Regions from separate parts of the Idiomarina solivarensis genome, predicted to be linked through region 3. Evidence: predicted binding sites of a transcription regulator. Region 3 holds the regulator's gene; each other region holds the start of a gene.
What was found. The regulator MetJ, encoded in region 3, represses methionine synthesis genes. The targets are predictions, from matches to a motif close to TAGACGTCTAGACGTCTA.
Positions count from the first base shown of each region.

Region 1: a site for MetJ is predicted at 2,172-2,189, ahead of msrA (peptide-methionine (S)-S-oxide reductase MsrA). Genes of this name have one in related genera too.
Region 2: a site for MetJ is predicted at 3,705-3,722, ahead of metK (methionine adenosyltransferase). Genes of this name have one in related genera too.

Region 1 covers NZ_JAVFHZ010000002.1:230,255-235,869, forward strand. Annotated here, with positions in the region: gene iscR (Fe-S cluster assembly transcriptional regulator IscR) at 1-400, shown strand, start outside; gene RBK99_RS05115 (IscS subfamily cysteine desulfurase) at 450-1,607, shown strand; gene msrA (peptide-methionine (S)-S-oxide reductase MsrA) at 1,604-2,149, opposite strand; gene ndk (nucleoside-diphosphate kinase) at 2,314-2,745, shown strand; gene rlmN (dual-specificity RNA methyltransferase RlmN) at 2,805-3,941, shown strand; gene RBK99_RS05135 (tetratricopeptide repeat protein) at 3,975-4,430, shown strand; gene RBK99_RS05140 (RodZ domain-containing protein) at 4,451-5,557, shown strand; gene ispG (flavodoxin-dependent (E)-4-hydroxy-3-methylbut-2-enyl-diphosphate synthase) at 5,577-5,615, shown strand, end outside.
Region 2 covers NZ_JAVFHZ010000002.1:57,153-62,767, forward strand. Annotated here, with positions in the region: gene RBK99_RS04285 (hypothetical protein) at 1-605, opposite strand, end outside; gene RBK99_RS04290 (hypothetical protein) at 627-917, opposite strand; gene ruvX (Holliday junction resolvase RuvX) at 955-1,389, opposite strand; gene RBK99_RS04300 (YqgE/AlgH family protein) at 1,386-1,943, opposite strand; gene gshB (glutathione synthase) at 2,004-2,948, opposite strand; gene RBK99_RS04310 (16S rRNA (uracil(1498)-N(3))-methyltransferase) at 2,959-3,690, opposite strand; gene metK (methionine adenosyltransferase) at 3,805-4,950, shown strand; gene tkt (transketolase) at 5,042-5,615, shown strand, end outside.
Region 3 covers NZ_JAVFHZ010000005.1:101,446-107,060, reverse strand. Annotated here, with positions in the region: gene priA (primosomal protein N') at 1-1,891, opposite strand, end outside; gene rpmE (50S ribosomal protein L31) at 2,059-2,277, shown strand; gene RBK99_RS09585 (malic enzyme-like NAD(P)-binding protein) at 2,518-3,762, shown strand; gene metJ (met regulon transcriptional regulator MetJ) at 3,759-4,082, opposite strand; gene RBK99_RS09575 (bifunctional aspartate kinase/homoserine dehydrogenase II) at 4,257-5,615, shown strand, end outside.

The sequences.
Region 1 (5,615 bases), on a different contig from region 3:
GTTAGCGGATATTTCTGAGCGTCAGGGAATATCACTGTCTTACTTAGAACAGTTATTCGCGCGTTTGCGTAAGCACGGATTAGTCGACAGCGTGCGTGGCCCCGGTGGGGGCTACCGTCTGGGCTGCCCGGCCAATGATATTTCTGTCGGTGCGGTGATTCATGCGGTAGATGAATCTATTGATGCAACACGTTGTCAGGGCAAAGCCAATTGTCAGGGTGGTGAGCGTTGCTTGACCCACTCCTTATGGGAAGGGCTCAGCGATCGAATATCCGATTTTCTGGATGGTATTACTCTGGCTGAGCTAATGAAAAAAGACGATGTGGGCGATGTTTTGCATAGACAAAACTCTCTGCATAAAAATGATGACGAAGAAATAAAACTTAACTCTCACCTCTAGTTAGTATCGACACATTAGCCGTTAGTTATGAGTGTTCAGGAGCAACGACGTGCCTAAGTTACCCCTTTATTTTGATTATGCTGCAACTACGCCTGTCGATCCTGTTGTCGCAGAAAAAATGATGGCTTGCTTAACCCAGGACGGACTTTTCGGTAACCCCGCTTCGCGCTCACACAAATATGGGTGGCAGGCGGAAGAGGCTGTCGATATTGCCCGACATCAAATTGCAGACCTGATTAACGCCGACGCACGCGAAATTGTCTTTACCTCCGGGGCTACCGAGTCAGACAACCTGGCAATAAAAGGTGCAGCCCAATATTACGCCGCGAAAGGCAAGCACATTATTACCCTGAAAACCGAGCATAAAGCGGTACTGGACACTTGTGCTCAACTGGAAAAAGAAGGCTTTGAAGTCACCTACCTCGACGTTGGTAGCGATGGTCTATTAGATATGGATTTGTTTCGCTCGGCCTTGCGTGAAGATACGGTGTTGGTCAGCGTCATGCTGGTGAATAACGAAATTGGTGTGACTCAGGATATCACCACGATAGGCGATTTATGCCGTGAAAACGGCACGGTGTTTCATGTTGATGCGGCTCAGGCGTCCGGTAAAGTTCCAATGGATATGGCGGAGCTACCGGTCGATCTCATGTCGCTTTCTGCCCACAAAATGTATGGGCCGAAAGGTATTGGCGCATTGTACGTACGTCGCACACCGCGGGTTCGCTTGTTTGCGCAAATGCATGGGGGCGGCCATGAACGGGGTATGCGTTCAGGTACTTTGCCCACTCACCAAATTGTCGGCATGGGCGTTGCAGCGGAAATAGCAGGTAATGAGCTGGAGCTGGAGCCCGCACGGGTTGAGAACTTACGTCAGCAATTATGGACCGGAATTAGCCAGTTGGATGGGGTAACCCTGAATGGTTCAGAGCAGCAACGCGTGCCGCATATTACGAATATCAGCTTTTCCGGCGTTGACGGTGAACTGTTGTTAATGGCGTTAAAAGACTTAGCGCTTTCTTCGGGCTCTGCCTGCACGTCAGCCAGTGTTGAGCCGTCGTATGTGTTGAGCGCATTAGGTGTTAAACCCGAGCTGGCCATGAGTTCGTTGCGCTTTAGTATTGGCCGTTACACCTCCGAAGATGACATCGACAGCGCAGTAGAGCTTATCCACCGCACTATCGGCACGTTAAGAGGGGCTGCTTAGTCTTTCAGCAGGCCGGCAAAGGTTTTACGAAACTTAGCCAGCTTAGGTGAAATGACGGCCTGACAATACGGGTTTCCCGGGTTTCTGGCGTAGTAATTGTCGTGATAATCCTCCGCCGGATAAAACGTTCCTAACTCCGTTACTTCCGTTACGATAGGCGCTGCGAAAGCGTCGTCCGCTTCAAGCTCGGCAATAATGTCTTCCGCTTCACGTTTTTGCTCATCGTTATGATAGAAAATCGATGTGCGATATTGCGTCCCTACATCATTGCCCTGGCGGTTAACCTGAGTAGGATCGTGCAGCGTGAAAAAGATTTCTAAGATTTGACGGTAAGAGATCTGCTTCGGGTCGTATTCGAGTTGCGCGACTTCTGCGTGCCCTGTATTACCAGTGCACACCTGTTCGTAAGTTGGCTCGACGGTATGTCCGCCGGTATAACCCGACTTCACTGACTGTATGCCTTTTACCTGTAGAAAGGCGGACTCAACACACCAGAAACAACCACCGCCCAGTGTCGCTTGTTCGTATTCGTTGTTCGCCATCTAAGAACTCCTTATCGTCAAATAGACGTCTATATGGCTAATTGGTTCTGACATCCTAGCCGAGAATGAATTAAAAAACAATCACTGGGGATTCGATTTCTGTGTTGATCTCACGTATAATCCGCGCGACTAATTTATCCCTTTATTTTATTGGAGTTTATACCATGGCTTTAGAGCGTACTCTATCAATCATCAAGCCTGATGCAGTTGCAAAAAACTTAATCGGCGCTATCTACAACCGTTTTGAATCTGCGGGTCTGCGCATTGTTGGTGCTAAAATGATGCACTTAAGCAAAGAACAGGCAGAAGGCTTCTACGCTGAACACAAAGAACGTCCTTTCTTTGGCGCTTTGGTTGAGTTCATGACCTCTGGCCCTATCGTGGTTCAGGTTCTTGAAGGCGAAGACGCTGTACGTAAAAACCGCGACATTATGGGTGCAACAAATCCAGCAGAAGCACTGGCAGGAACTATCCGTGCCGACTATGCTGAAACTATAGACGAAAATGCGGTACATGGCTCAGATGCGACTGAATCTGCTGCCCGCGAAATCGCTTATTTCTTCAGCGACGAAGAAGTTTGCCAGCGCACTCGCTAAGACGTAAGAAAATATGGCCTGACGTTTGCGTCAGGCCAAATCAAGAAAACCGGAGCTTTATGACCAACGCAATTGATAAAAAAGTGAACTTACTCGACCTGAATCGCGAGGGAATTAAAGAGTTCTTTCGGGAGATGGGTGAGAAACCTTTTCGTGCCGAACAGGTTATGAAATGGCTGTATCACTTTTGTGTCGATGACTTTGATGAGATGACGAACCTCAATAAAGCGCTGCGCGAAAAGCTTAAGCAAGTGGCTGAGATTCGTGCCCCGGAAGTTCGTGAGCAACAACAGTCATCGGATGGCACTATTAAATTTGCGATGACACTGTTTGATGGCCAGGACGTGGAAACGGTCTGGATACCTGAAGGCGACCGCGCTACTTTGTGTGTGTCTTCTCAGGTGGGTTGTGCATTAGAATGTACTTTCTGCTCAACCGGCGCTCAGGGCTTTAACCGTAACCTGAGTGTGGCTGAAATTATTGGCCAGGTATGGCGAGTGAATCAGTTGCTGGGGGCTTATGGTAAGACCGGTATTAAGCCGGTAACCAACGTTGTCATGATGGGCATGGGTGAGCCTTTGCTTAACTTGAATAATGTTGTCCCATCAATGGAGTTAATGCTGGATGACCTGGGTTTTGGTTTGTCTAAACGCCGCGTTACCTTAAGTACGTCGGGTGTTGTTCCTGCGCTGGAAAAATTGCGTGAGCGCATTGATGTGATGTTGGCTATTTCGTTGCACGCACCAGACGATGAACTGCGTAACGAAATTGTCCCCATTAATAAAAAATACAATATTGAAGAATTTCTGGCATCCAGCCGTCGTTATGTTGAGCAGTCAAAAGCTCAGCGTAAAGTAACGGTAGAGTATGTCATGCTGGACCATGTCAATGACTCGACTGATCAGGCACATGCGCTGGCAAAAACCTTAAAAGATACCCCCAGTAAAATTAATCTTATTCCGTTTAACCCGTTCCCGGGTTCAGATTACGGGCGTTCGAGCAACTCGCGAATTGACCGCTTCGCCAAGGTACTGATGGAATACGGATTTACTGTGATGGTAAGGAAAACTCGCGGTGATGACATTGACGCTGCGTGCGGGCAATTGGTGGGTGATGTCATTGATCGCACCAAACGAATACTGAAACGTCAGCAGAAACAACGTGGTGGAGAAGCAATCGCTGTAAAGACCGCGTAAATTAACAGAATCGCAGGCACAAGGAGTGTGATAATGCGAGCCGCTTTATTATTGATAGCCTTAGGGCTATATGGTTGTACCGCTAACCCTGAACAGTCGGTGTCTGTGGGTAATGATGTACGGTTGCAGCTTGGACTTGCTTACTTAGCGCAAGGGAAATTAAAGCTTGCGCAACCGCATCTGCAAACAGCATTAAAGAACAACCCTCGGTCTCTGGATGCCAACCTTGCCTTAGGGCAGTGGTATTTAGCGACAAATGACGTTGATTCCGCTTTGTCACTTTACCAACAGACATTATCATGGCAACCTATGAGCGGTGCATTGTACAATAACTATGCGGTTGCACTGTGTGTGGCTGGTGACTGGAAAACCGCACTGACGTATTTTGATAAAGTGGCAGAGGATCCAGCGTATCCACATCATGCCAGAGCCAAGGCTAACAAGGCCGGATGTCTGGCAAGGGTGAGTCACGACGCAGCTCAACCATAACAGGGAAACCCCTTACAATCATGACTGCTGAAAACGAATCAACACAAGATAACAAAAAGCCAGAATCAGAAGCGGTAAAAGAAACAGAACAAAAGCCGAGCAAAGGTCCTGGAGAGATATTAAAAGATGCCCGCGAAGCGAAAGGCTTAACTCAACGCGAGGTGGCAGACCAACTGCGTCTGCGAAAACAGATTATTGAACTGCTGGAAGCCGATGATTACGCAACCTTCTCTACGCCTACCTTTATTAAAGGGTATCTCCGTGCCTATGCGAAATTACTCGATTTAGATGATACGGAGCTATTTGAGGCCTATCGGGCTAAAGGCTTTCAGGAAGTTGAAAGTAGTCAAATGCAAAGCTTCTCTCGCCGAACAAAACATCAGGAAAATGATAACCGTTTAATGCTGATTACGTATGTGGTTATTATCATTGTTATTGCCTTAGTTATTTGGTGGTGGCAGGAGCCTGATATAGGGTTCAATGAAGATACCAATGGTGTCCAGGAAAGCTCGGAGTCAAGCTCCGTAAACGAAAACGACGAAGCCGGCAGTGTTGGTGGCATTGAAGTATCCAGCCAGCCGATGGAGCCTCAAATTAAACCGAATGAAGAAGAAGCTGTCCTGGAATCGGAAGTCAGTTCCGGCGATACAAATGTTGCCGTCGAGTCAGTGCAGGAGCCTGTGGAAGGTACCACTGAGGGGAATGCTGAGCCGGAGAATGGCAATTTGCCGGAAGAACAGACGGTTGCGAGTACAGAAAGTAACGAACAGCCGCCCGGTGAAAGCACTGAACAAACAAATACGGCACCAGTGGAATCAGTTACAGAAACTGAAAATCAGCAAACTGCAGCTGTCCCGCCTCCGCAACCGGAGGCCAGTTCCCCAAGCTTGGTTTTAGAATTCAACGAAGAGTGCTGGGTTAAAATTGACGATGCGTCTGGTGAAACCCAGGCCGTCGGTGTGAAAGAAGCGGGTTACCGCATGCCGGTTCCCGGCAGTGCCCCGTTCTCGGTTACTTTATGTAAGCCAGAAGCTGTCACAATGAGCTTTGAGGGTAATACGGTTGATATGAGTCAGTTCCGCAGCGGTCGTGTTGCGCGCTTTACCGTCCCCCTGTCCGAACAGTAGTAGAGGTCAACTTAAGGTTATGATGCACGAAACCCCAATTAAACGCCGTCCTTCCCGC
Region 2 (5,615 bases), on a different contig from region 3:
TGTTGAATGAAACTTGCAATGTAATTGATGTAATTGCGCTGTGTATTGTCACCCAACTGCTCCCCAATAGCCTGTATCAGCGGTCGTATGGTGGGGGTGACCTCACGTGCGATAGCCTGATGATCAGGAATAATGCCTTGTTCACCCAAAGGTAAGGTTAATTTGCGATAAAAGTTCGCTTCCAGGTAGTCATTCCAACGCTCGTCATAGTAGTCATGTAAGCGTCGTTTATACTCATTTAGCTGTTGTTGGTGCTGCTGATTTCGGGCCTTGCCCGTGACCAGTTTAACCGATTGCTGGCGCGGAGTTAGGCGTGCCTGAATACCTCTCCATTGCTGCTGATGAATATAGCGATTTAATTGGTGAGCAAGCTCGCGCTGGCTGCGTTCAAGATTAAATCCCCGGTAACGCTTTAGGGGCATCAAAAAATCTTTTTTATCAACCTGAAAGTTAAATGATTGTTGGCGGTCATCAAAGTCACGCCATTGGTAAGAGAAAGCCAGTTGACCGTTGTCGGTTTCTTTAAGCTGAAAGAAATCCTGAGCATTGCTTATTAGGGGAAAAAGTAAGAGTAACCAGACGATAGCACAGAGTTTATGTGTCATTCTGGTTACTCCTTGCAGTCCTTAAAACTTCATTTCGGTAATAGGACTGTCTTCAAATTTCAGGTCAACTTGATACTCAACGCCACCCGCACGGACGAAAAAATACGTCTTGTCTTTTTTGAAGACTTCTTGCAGAGAAACGAGTCTCAGACCGGGACGCCGCTCGGCAGGGAGGTCAGTAAGCTCTACTGTGCCTCGGGAAACCAGAATATTTTGGTAACGAGGACCAGTAATTAAAAGCAGTTTTTTATTTTCATCTTTCAGTAGAATGGTATTACCCGTTACTGAATAGGGTTCTTCATTACCAAACAAGGCCAGCTCCTGTCGCGTCAGCTTATTACTGACGACACTATAACGAATTATCGCTTTTTGGCAAATAACCGTTTAAAAAATCTTCAACAATAATGAGCGCCGCCTGACTATCAACCGCGCCCTTCTCCAGCTTTCGGAAACCGCCTTCGGCAAACAAACTTTCCCTTGCTGAGGTTGAGGTCAGCCGCTCATCCTGAAAAGCGACCGGTAAACCGAAGCGACCATGTAACCTGTTACCGAACTTCTTTGCTCGTTGAGTTAAGGGTTGTTCTGTGCCATCCATGTTTAATGGCAGACCGACGACCAACTGTTCTGGCCGCCACTCGGCAAATAACTTTTCGATAAGCTGCCAGTCGGGTATACCTTCCTTTGCTTTAAGTGCCGCTAAAGGCGATGCTGTTGCTGTTATTGTCTGACCAACAGCAACGCCAATACTTTTGGTGCCAAAATCAAAACCAATAACCGTACTCATGCGTGCCCGACATCCGGTCCCAGCTGCCACACATCAAAACCCAGCTTTTCGGTCGCTTTCTGCCAGCGTTCGCTGGGCGGCGTGTTGAACAAGAGTTCCGGGTCTGCCGGAATCGCCAGCCAGGAGTTTTCCCCTAACTCCTCTTCCAACTGGCCAGCCTCCCAGCCCGCGTAGCCCAGTGTCAGCAAAAACTGAGGTGGGGCTGCCGAGGAACCCAGTGCTTCGAGAATGTCGCGCGAGGTGGTTACCATAATGTCGTCGCTCATCTTTTGGCTGGCGCGCCAGTTATCCTGCGGTGGATGAATCACGAAGCCGCGTTCCTGGCCAACAGGGCCACCCTGATAAACATTACCTTGTAAGTGTTGGTTATTCTCGGGATAAACAATTTCCAGCTTATCCAGTAATGAGGTAACACTTAAATCCGCGGGCTGGTTAATGATTAAGCCCATCGCGCCTTCTTCGTTATGTTCACAGATATAGGTCACGGTCCGTTTAAACATCGGGTCGTTCAGCATAGGTGTTGCTATCAATAAATGGTTCTGTAAATTGTTCATCGATTCACCGACTCCTTAACGATAATCTCTGCTAACGATATTGGGGCGCATAGTTGAATTTCAATTAAGCTTTTCTTCTATAGCCTGGAAAACGAGCTCAGCGATATTGATGTCATAAGCATTCTCAATTTCACGCATACAGGTTGGGCTGGTGACATTAATTTCGGTAATACGATCACCAATGACATCCAGTCCGACAATAATAAGACCACGCTTTTTCAGTTCAGGACCTACTTTGCGGGCTAGCTCCCAGTCACTGTCAGATAACGGTTGAGCACGACCACTGCCGCCAGCAGCAAGGTTGCCCCGAGTTTCGCCCGCGCTGGGAATTCGCGCGAGAGAGTAGGGTACGGGCTCACCGTTAATAATCAGAATGCGTTTGTCGCCGTCTTTAATTTCGGGCAGATACTTTTGCGCCATGGCGTAGCGCGCGCCTTTTTCGGTGAGTGTTTCGATAATAACGCCTAAATTGTTGCCGTCGGCTCCAACCTTAAAGATTGACGCACCGCCCATACCGTCAAGAGGTTTCAGAATGACATCGCCATGCTTTTTATGAAACGCTTTAATGACATCGGCTCTGGCGCTGACAAGCGTGTCCGCAATAGAATCGGCAAACCAGGAGGTGAACAGCTTTTCATTGCAGTCGCGAAGGCTTTGCGGTTTATTAACCACCAGACTGCCGCGCAGCTCGGCCAGCTCCAGAATTTGCGTGGCATATAAAAACTCGCTGTCAAAAGGCGGATCTTTACGCATCATAATCACGTCAAAATCTTCAAGCGGACGATATTCGCTGTCGCTTAAACTGTAAAAGTCGCTTTTTTGGTCGCGAACGCTTACTTCGCGAGCAAACGCCATGGGTTGTCCGTTATCAATGACTAAGTCGCCAAGTTCAAGATAAAAACACTGATAACCGCGTGCCTGAGCTTCCAGCAGTAGACGAAAGCTCGTGTCTTTTTCGGTTTTTACTGCGGCGATTGGGTCCATCACCATAGCTAACTTTTTCATGTAAACTCCTTTAGCATAAGTCGCCAAATTGATATTGCACAGCGGTAAGCGCTGAAAGTGCTGCGGTTTCCGTTCTTAGTATACGCGGGCCCAGGCGCATAGGTTTGAATCCGTGTTGTTCGGCGGCATGAACCTCAGCTTCACTAAACCCGCCTTCAGGTCCAATTAATAATTGTATACCTTTGTCTGCGTCATTAAACGATGACAATGGCTTGGTCGCAGTTGGATCCAGCGTGAGTTTTAACCCTTCGAATGGGCTTTGCACAAAGTCGTTTAATTGCTGGGCTGGTTTTACTGGCGGAACCACGCTGCGACCGCATTGCTCGCAGGCAGACTGAACAATCTTTTGCCATTGCTGTTGTTTCTTTTCGAGCCGGTCACCGCTCAGTTTAACGCCACAACGCTCACTGAACAGGGGAGTGATTTCTGTGGCACCTAGCTCAACTGACTTTTGCAACACAAAGTCCATGCGGTCACCTCGAGAAATCACTTGCGCCAAATGAACTCGGATAGGTGACTCCGAGTTATTCACCTGATAGCTTGTTGCGATAAAGTGAGCGGACTTCTTTTGAATTGAAGTAATACTCGCGTCGTAGTTGTGACCGTCACCGTTGAACAAAACAATGTTATCACCTACGTTTAAGCGCAGTACTTTGATCAAATGCTGAAATGCATCTGAACTCAATTCAGTTTCAGTTTTTAAGTTAATGGGATCGGGGTGATAGATCCGCGGTACTCGCATGCATTCGCCTTATTCGGACTTTTAGACGTCCAGAAGTAGAAAAAAACAGAGTGATCGGTTACATTATGCAACCAGTATTGAATGATTTCATCAAATTAAAGGAATAGTGGGCATATGTCACGTCACCTGTTTACCTCAGAGTCAGTGTCCGAAGGACATCCGGACAAAATTGCCGACCAGATCTCCGATGCGGTTTTAGACGCAATTTTAGAAAAAGATCCTAAAGCCCGGGTTGCCTGTGAAACCTATGTTAAAACCGGCATGGTACTCGTTGGTGGAGAAATCTCTACCCGAGCCTGGGTCGATGTTGAAGACTTAGCACGCCAAACAGTACAAGACATTGGCTACCGGCACTCCGACATGGGCTTCGACGGTGCGTCTTGTGCCGTATTGAATGCCATTGGTAAACAAAGTGGCGACATTAACCAGGGCGTTGATCGCGCGAATCCGGAAGAACAGGGGGCCGGTGACCAGGGCTTGATGTTTGGTTATGCCTCAAATGAAACGTCAGTCTTAATGCCTGCACCTATTACTTACGCGCATCGCATTATGCAGCGTCAGTCTGAAGTGCGTAATAACGGTACATTAGGTTGGTTGCGCCCAGATGCAAAAAGCCAGCTTACCTTTGTTTATGAAAATGGTAAGCCGGTTGCTATCGATACCGTTGTGTTATCAACCCAACACCGCGAAGATATTACTCAGGAAACGCTGCGCGAAGCGGTTATGGAAGAAATTATCAAACCAGTGCTGCCAGAGCAGTGGGTGTCAAAAGATACACAATTTCATATTAACCCTACGGGGCGGTTTGTGGTTGGAGGGCCGATGGGCGACTGCGGACTGACTGGCCGTAAAATTATTGTCGACACCTACGGTGGCATGGCCCGTCACGGTGGCGGTGCGTTTTCTGGTAAAGATCCGTCAAAAGTTGACCGCAGTGCGGCTTACGCCGCCCGTTACGTTGCCAAAAACCTGGTGGCTGCTGGTCTGGCTGAGCGTTGCGAGCTGCAAATCTCTTATGCCATTGGCGTTGCTGAACCAACCTCCATCAGCATTGATACTTTCGGTACGTCAAAGTATTCGGAAGAACAATTAATTGCTCTGGTTCGTCGTCATTTCGATTTACGTCCTTATGGTCTTATCAAAATGCTCGATCTGGAACGCCCAATTTATAAACAAACGGCAGCATACGGCCACTTTGGTCGCGAGAATCTGCCGTGGGAAAAAACCGACAAAGCAGCCGATTTACAGGCCGATATTTAAACACTATTTTGCCTATAAATTTGCTTGTACCCCCTGAAATGTGGAGAATACGCGCATCGCAAGTTGCTCTTCATCGTCCAGGGGGTTTTTCATGTCAGAACGTCAATATCTCGCCAATGCCATACGCGCACTTAGTATGGACGCGGTTCAGAAAGCCAAGTCCGGTCATCCCGGAGCGCCTATGGGTATGGCAGATATCGCAGAAGTCCTTTGGCGTGATTACTTAAAACATAACCCGAACAACCCAAGCTGGGCCGACCGTGATCGTTTTGTGCTGTCAAACGGACACGGTTCAATGCTTATTTATTCGCTGTTGCACCTGTCGGGTTATGACCTCAGCATTGATGACTTAAAGCAATTTCGACAGTTAGATTCAAAAACTCCGGGTCACCCTGAATATGGCTACACCCCCGGTGTTGAAACCACTACCGGACCGTTAGGACAAGGGCTTGCAAACGCCGTGGGTATGGCGCTGGCAGAAAAAGTGCTGGCGGCGCAGTTCAACCAGGAAAACCATGAAATTGTTAATCACCATACTTATGCGTTCCTTGGTGATGGCTGTTTGATGGAAGGGATTTCACACGAAGTCTGTTCATTGGCCGGAACCTTAGGGTTAGGCAAGCTAATTGCGTTCTATGATGACAACGGCATTTCTATTGATGGTG
Region 3 (5,615 bases):
CAGCCAAAGCCGTTAACGCAAAATGCGAATAGCCGTTGTTGAGCAAGTCCTGAATCAGATCATGCTCCGGATGGTGCGTTTGCAGAACCACCTTGCCGGCTTTGTGTTCACGCCCGGCACGACCAGCTACTTGAGTATACAGCTGGCCTAAACGCTCCGCCGCCCGAAAATCGGCACTGTAAAGTGCCCCGTCAACATCCAGCAGCGCGACCAGGGTCACATGCGGGAAGTGGTGCCCTTTCGCCAGCATCTGAGTGCCCACAAGTAGCGGATACTCATTATTTGTGGCCTTTTGCAAATAGTCATCCAGCTGACCTTTGCGACGAGTAGAATCACGGTCAATACGCAGTACACCACGCCCGGGAAACATTTCTTTCAGGCTGTGCTCTAGTTGTTCGGTACCTACCCCATGGGAAATCATCTGCGGAGACCCACAGGAGCCACACTGGCGCGGTATTCGCTGCTGACTCCCACAGTGGTGACACTGCAGCTGTTGATGGGTTTTGTGCACCGTGTAATAGGCATCACAGCGATGACACTGCGCCAGCCAGCCACACTCATGACACATTAATGCCGGTGCAAAACCACGACGGTTCAGAAATAGAAGCACCTGATTGCCGCGATCAATTTCGACCTGAATTTGTTCTTTGAGCGTTTTTGAAATACCCGCTTTTATGGGTTGCTGCTTAAGATCAATCAGCTCGTGTTTAACCATTTGCGCACCGCCAGCGCGCTGGCCCAGCTTCAGCCAGTGAAAACGTTTACTGACTGCGTTATTCAACGTTTCCAGCGAGGCCGTTGCACTGCCAAGCACCAAGGGTATATTCAGTAACGACGCCCGTTTAATAGCGATGTCCCGCGCATGATAACGAAACCCATCCTGTTGCTTATAAGACAGGTCATGTTCTTCATCGACCACAATCAGGCCGAGCTTCTGGCAAGGGGTAAATACCGCCGACCGGGTACCGATAATAATCGCCGCATGCCCGTGTTTCGCATCCAGCCAAGTGTTCAGTCGCTCTCTGTCGCTCATACCGGAATGCAGCATCACCACCGGCGCATTAAAACGTTCTTTAAAGCGTTGCAAGGTTTGTGGTGTCAGGCCAATTTCGGGCACAAGCACCAATACCTGCTCGCCGCGCTCTAACACTGGCTGCATAGCCTGCAAATACACTTCAGTTTTGCCGCTGCCGGTTACACCTTCCAGCAACAACGTACTGTGTTGCTGTTGTTGGTTGATGGTGGAAACCGCTACTGCTTGCTCGGTATTTAACGCATGCCCTTCTTCCCGCAGTACCGAGCTTTGTTGCTGCCAACTTTGCGGCTTAGCCGGTTGCTGTTCGCGTACCTCAAGCCAGCCTTTGTCCTGCAAGGTGCGAAGTACCGCGGACGTCACACCAATCTCGGTTAAGTCACTTCGCCTCAACGGCTGATGCTTCAGAGCCGCCAAAACCTGTTGCTGTCTTGCTGCCCCCTTCAACTCATTAATGGACTGGGCGCGGCCTAAATCGGTTAGTGCGTAAAAAGTTTCAGTTAAATACTCCGGCGCATCACCCTTGCGCAGTAACACCGGCAAGCTATTGGCAGCAACGTCACCCAATGAATGGTGATAATAATCTGCTGACCAACGAACCAACTGCCAGATATCTTCCGGCCACAGGCGTTGTTCATCCAACACTGAAGCCACCGACTTGAGCTCAAACGCCGGCATTTCATCGCTGGCTTCTGCGACCACATAGCCAACCAACTGGCGTTGCCCAAAGGGCACACGTACACGCACGCCCTGCGACAGTGGTTCAGCACTTTTGCACAGATAATCATAGGTTTGTCTGAGAGGTAACGGCAGTGCGACTTTATAACGTCGTTCGCTGCCAGTATTGGCTTGCTTCATGGCTCTATTCTGGAACGCTACCGCGCAGAATACAAGACAGCAGATTCTGCTTGATCACGGACTCAAGATCACATAAAATGCGCGGCTCTTAATTCATTGATGTTTTTTTGCGCATGGTGTTCGGCTTTGGATCGAATGGCGATGCGGCCCATAACTGAGGTAACCCCATGAAACAAGGTATTCATCCTAAGTACGAGACTTTAAAAGTCAGCTGTTCTTGCGGTCATACGTTCGAAACGCGTTCAACCCGCTCAGAAGATTTACACCTGGACGTCTGTTCAGAGTGCCACCCGTTCTACACTGGTAAGCAGCGTGTTATGGACACTGGTGGTCGTGTTGACAAATTTAAGAAGCGTTTTGGTGCTCTGGGCAAGAAAGACTCCTAAGAAAACCTATGAAAAACGCTGCTTAACAGCAGATTTTAAGAAAAAGGCGCTAAACAGCGCCTTTTTTTGTACCTCCTCCCCTAAACACCCTATTGTTAAAGAAAAGTTAACTGGTGTACTTTTAAACACCTTTAAAATTTCTTCCCTATCGAAGACGCTAAAGATGGAGGTAAGATTTGTTTATTAGTCTAAAAGCGATAGACTAATTAGCATTCTGATCACCAGACTCAGGTATCACGCATGACAGATTTTCGCCAACAGGCACTGGATTACCACGAATACCCAACGCCGGGTAAAATTTCCGTAGAAATAACCACGCCAGCTGAAACCAGCAAAGACTTAGCTCTGGCTTATAGTCCGGGCGTTGCAGAGCCAGTTCGGGAAATCGCTCAAGACCCGGACAACGCGTATCGTTATACGGCAAAAGGGAATATGGTCGCGGTTATTACCAACGGAACCGCTATTCTCGGACTGGGTAATTTGGGGCCACTGGCGTCTAAACCGGTCATGGAAGGCAAAGCATTGCTGTTCAAACGGTTTGCGGGACTTGATTCGATAGATATCGAAGTCAGCCACAGAACCACGCAAGACTTTATTAATACCGTTGCCAACATCGCTGATACCTTTGGCGGTATTAATTTAGAAGACATTAAAGCACCTGAGTGTTTCGAGATTGAACAGGCTCTGATTGAGCGCTGCAATGTACCAGTATTCCACGACGATCAACACGGCACAGCTATTGTTACTGCCGCCGGTATGCTGAACGCGCTGGAAATTCAGGGTAAAGACTTAGCCGAATCTCGCATAGTGTGCCTTGGCGCAGGCGCAGCCGCTATTGCCTGTATGGAGCTGCTCATTAAGTGTGGCGCCCAGCGCGAACACATTTATATGCTCGACTCAAAAGGAGTTATCCATACCCGTCGCGACGACTTAAACGAGTATAAACAGTTATTTGCTAACAATACCGATAAGCGCACACTGACCGATGTGATTGATGGCGCGGATATTTTTGTAGGTGTTTCAGGACCAAATTTACTAAGTCCCGATGAATTGAAACTCATGGCTCCGAATCCGGTTATTTTTGCTTGTTCTAACCCTGACCCTGAAATTAAGCCTGAAGTGGCTATGGCAGCGCGTGATGACCTGATTATGGGCACCGGCCGTTCAGATTATCCAAACCAGGTAAACAACGTTCTCTGTTTTCCGTTTATGTTCCGCGGCGCTTTAGACGTGCGGGCAACGGCTATTAACGATGAAATGAAGGTGGCAGCGGTAGAAGCTATTCGCCAATTAGCGAAAGAGCCCGTGCCAGATTCCGTGTTAAAAGCCGCTGATGTAAAAGAGCTCAAATTTGGCCGCGATTACATTATTCCTAAACCGATTGATCCGCGTTTATGTCAGCGTGTAGCCCGTGCGGTTGCCGAAGCGGCAGTGAAGTCCGGCGCGGCTAAAATCGATTTGCCGAAAAATTACATGCAGGATTAATCGTCTAACTCGTCGTCCGTGGGGATGGGCAAGCCTCGTGCTTCTAGCTCTTCCCGCACGGCTTTAGGAATTTTGTTAGGATTGGATTTTTGCAAATCTTCATCTTCTGGCAGCGGCTGACCGGTAAAAGCGTGTAAAAACGCCTCACACAGCAATTCGCTGTTGGTAGCATGACGCAAATTACAAATTTGTCGACGAGTCCGCTCATCGGTCAGAACTTTTAACACACGAGTGGGGATTGAGACCGTAACCTTTTTAACCTGCTGACTTTTACGACCATGTTCAGCATAGGGGTAAATGTATTCACCGTTCCATTTCATTGCTACTGTCCCACTCTATAACAAAACCACATAAGTTATAATGAATTGTACCCGAATAAGCGACACCGTCAAATTTTATCCGTCTAGATGGCTAAAAGTTGCTGACATTTGCCTGACAATATTTTAGCCTTAGTAGCAGAACTCTAATCCACGCGCGTAGTTAAGGAAGGCGGAATGACAAAACACCAGCTCACTGAAGAGCAAAAGCAGGCCGTTGCCGACAGTGTTCAGGTACACAAATTTGGTGGCAGTAGCTTGGCCGATGCTTTTTGCTACCGGCGCGTCGCCCGTATTGTGACGGAATACGCGGGTGCCAGCGATCTGGTCGTGGTTTCTGCCGCCGGTGACACCACCAACCGCATTCTTGCCATTATTAATGCCAAAGCGCAGCCAGGAGATACCGCCAGCATTCTAATTGATCAGCTGGAGAAATTTCAGCAAGGATTAATCACTGAGCTATTGAGCGGTGATTTACAACAACAGCTGCTACAGCAATCACAGCAAGACTTTAAACGATTCCGTCGCTGGCTGGCCGGTGATGAGCAAATTTCACACAACGCTGAACTATTATCTTACGGCGAACTTTGGTCCGCCCGTTTGCTTGCGGCATTGTTGCAAAAGCAGGGTACGCGTGCCGATCACATTGATGCCCGCGACTTTTTATTGGCGGCCGATGCGCCTGAGCCCGTCATTCAGGTAGAGCATTCACGTGAAAAGTTATTGTTAAGGGTGGCGCCTCATTCCGGTACCCGCTTTATTGTTACCGGTTTTATTGCCCGTGGTTTAAATGGTGAGAGTTTAACGCTGGGCCGAAACGGCAGCGACTACTCTGCCACGCTGGTCGGAAGCCTTTTAGATTCCCGTCAGGTCACCATTTGGAAGGACGTTGCCGGCGTTTACTCAGCAGACCCCCGCAAGGTTGAGCGAGTTGTCAGCCTACCGACTCTCGACTGGACCGAAGCCGAAGAGCTCGCCCGGCTGGGCAGCCCAGTTTTGCACCCCAGAACGTTTCAGCCAGTCGACCGCCAGCGCATGGTCATTTCGGTACGCTCCAGCCTGAAAGTAGAGAATCAGCAAACCCGTATTGGTCAATTCCAGAACACACAGCCTCGCGGCAAGGTATTTACTTCGTTGTCTGAAGTTGTGCTGTTTAAAGTTGAGTTGCGCGATAAAGCATTAGTAAAACGTTTGGACGAGCTGGAACTGGAACCCTTAGTCAGCTGGACCGAGCCAGAAAATCACCAGCAATACCTGGTCTTTCACCAAAACCATTTAGATTACCTGACTGGCTGGTTAGACAGCCTTGGCGCCGGTGATGCCATCACGCAAATGCGGGGCTACTCGATGCTCGCCATTGTCGGTAACCGCATTCAGGAGACCGACCAGTTCTCAACGTTTAAATTGCAGCTTTCGGAACAAAAAGTGCGTCGCTTTGCGTTGACTCAAAACGGCGACTCTGCGGTTGCTATTTTAGAGCAAAAGCTCGACAACCGTCTTCTAAACCGTCTGCACAGTCAGCTGTTTAACTACCGT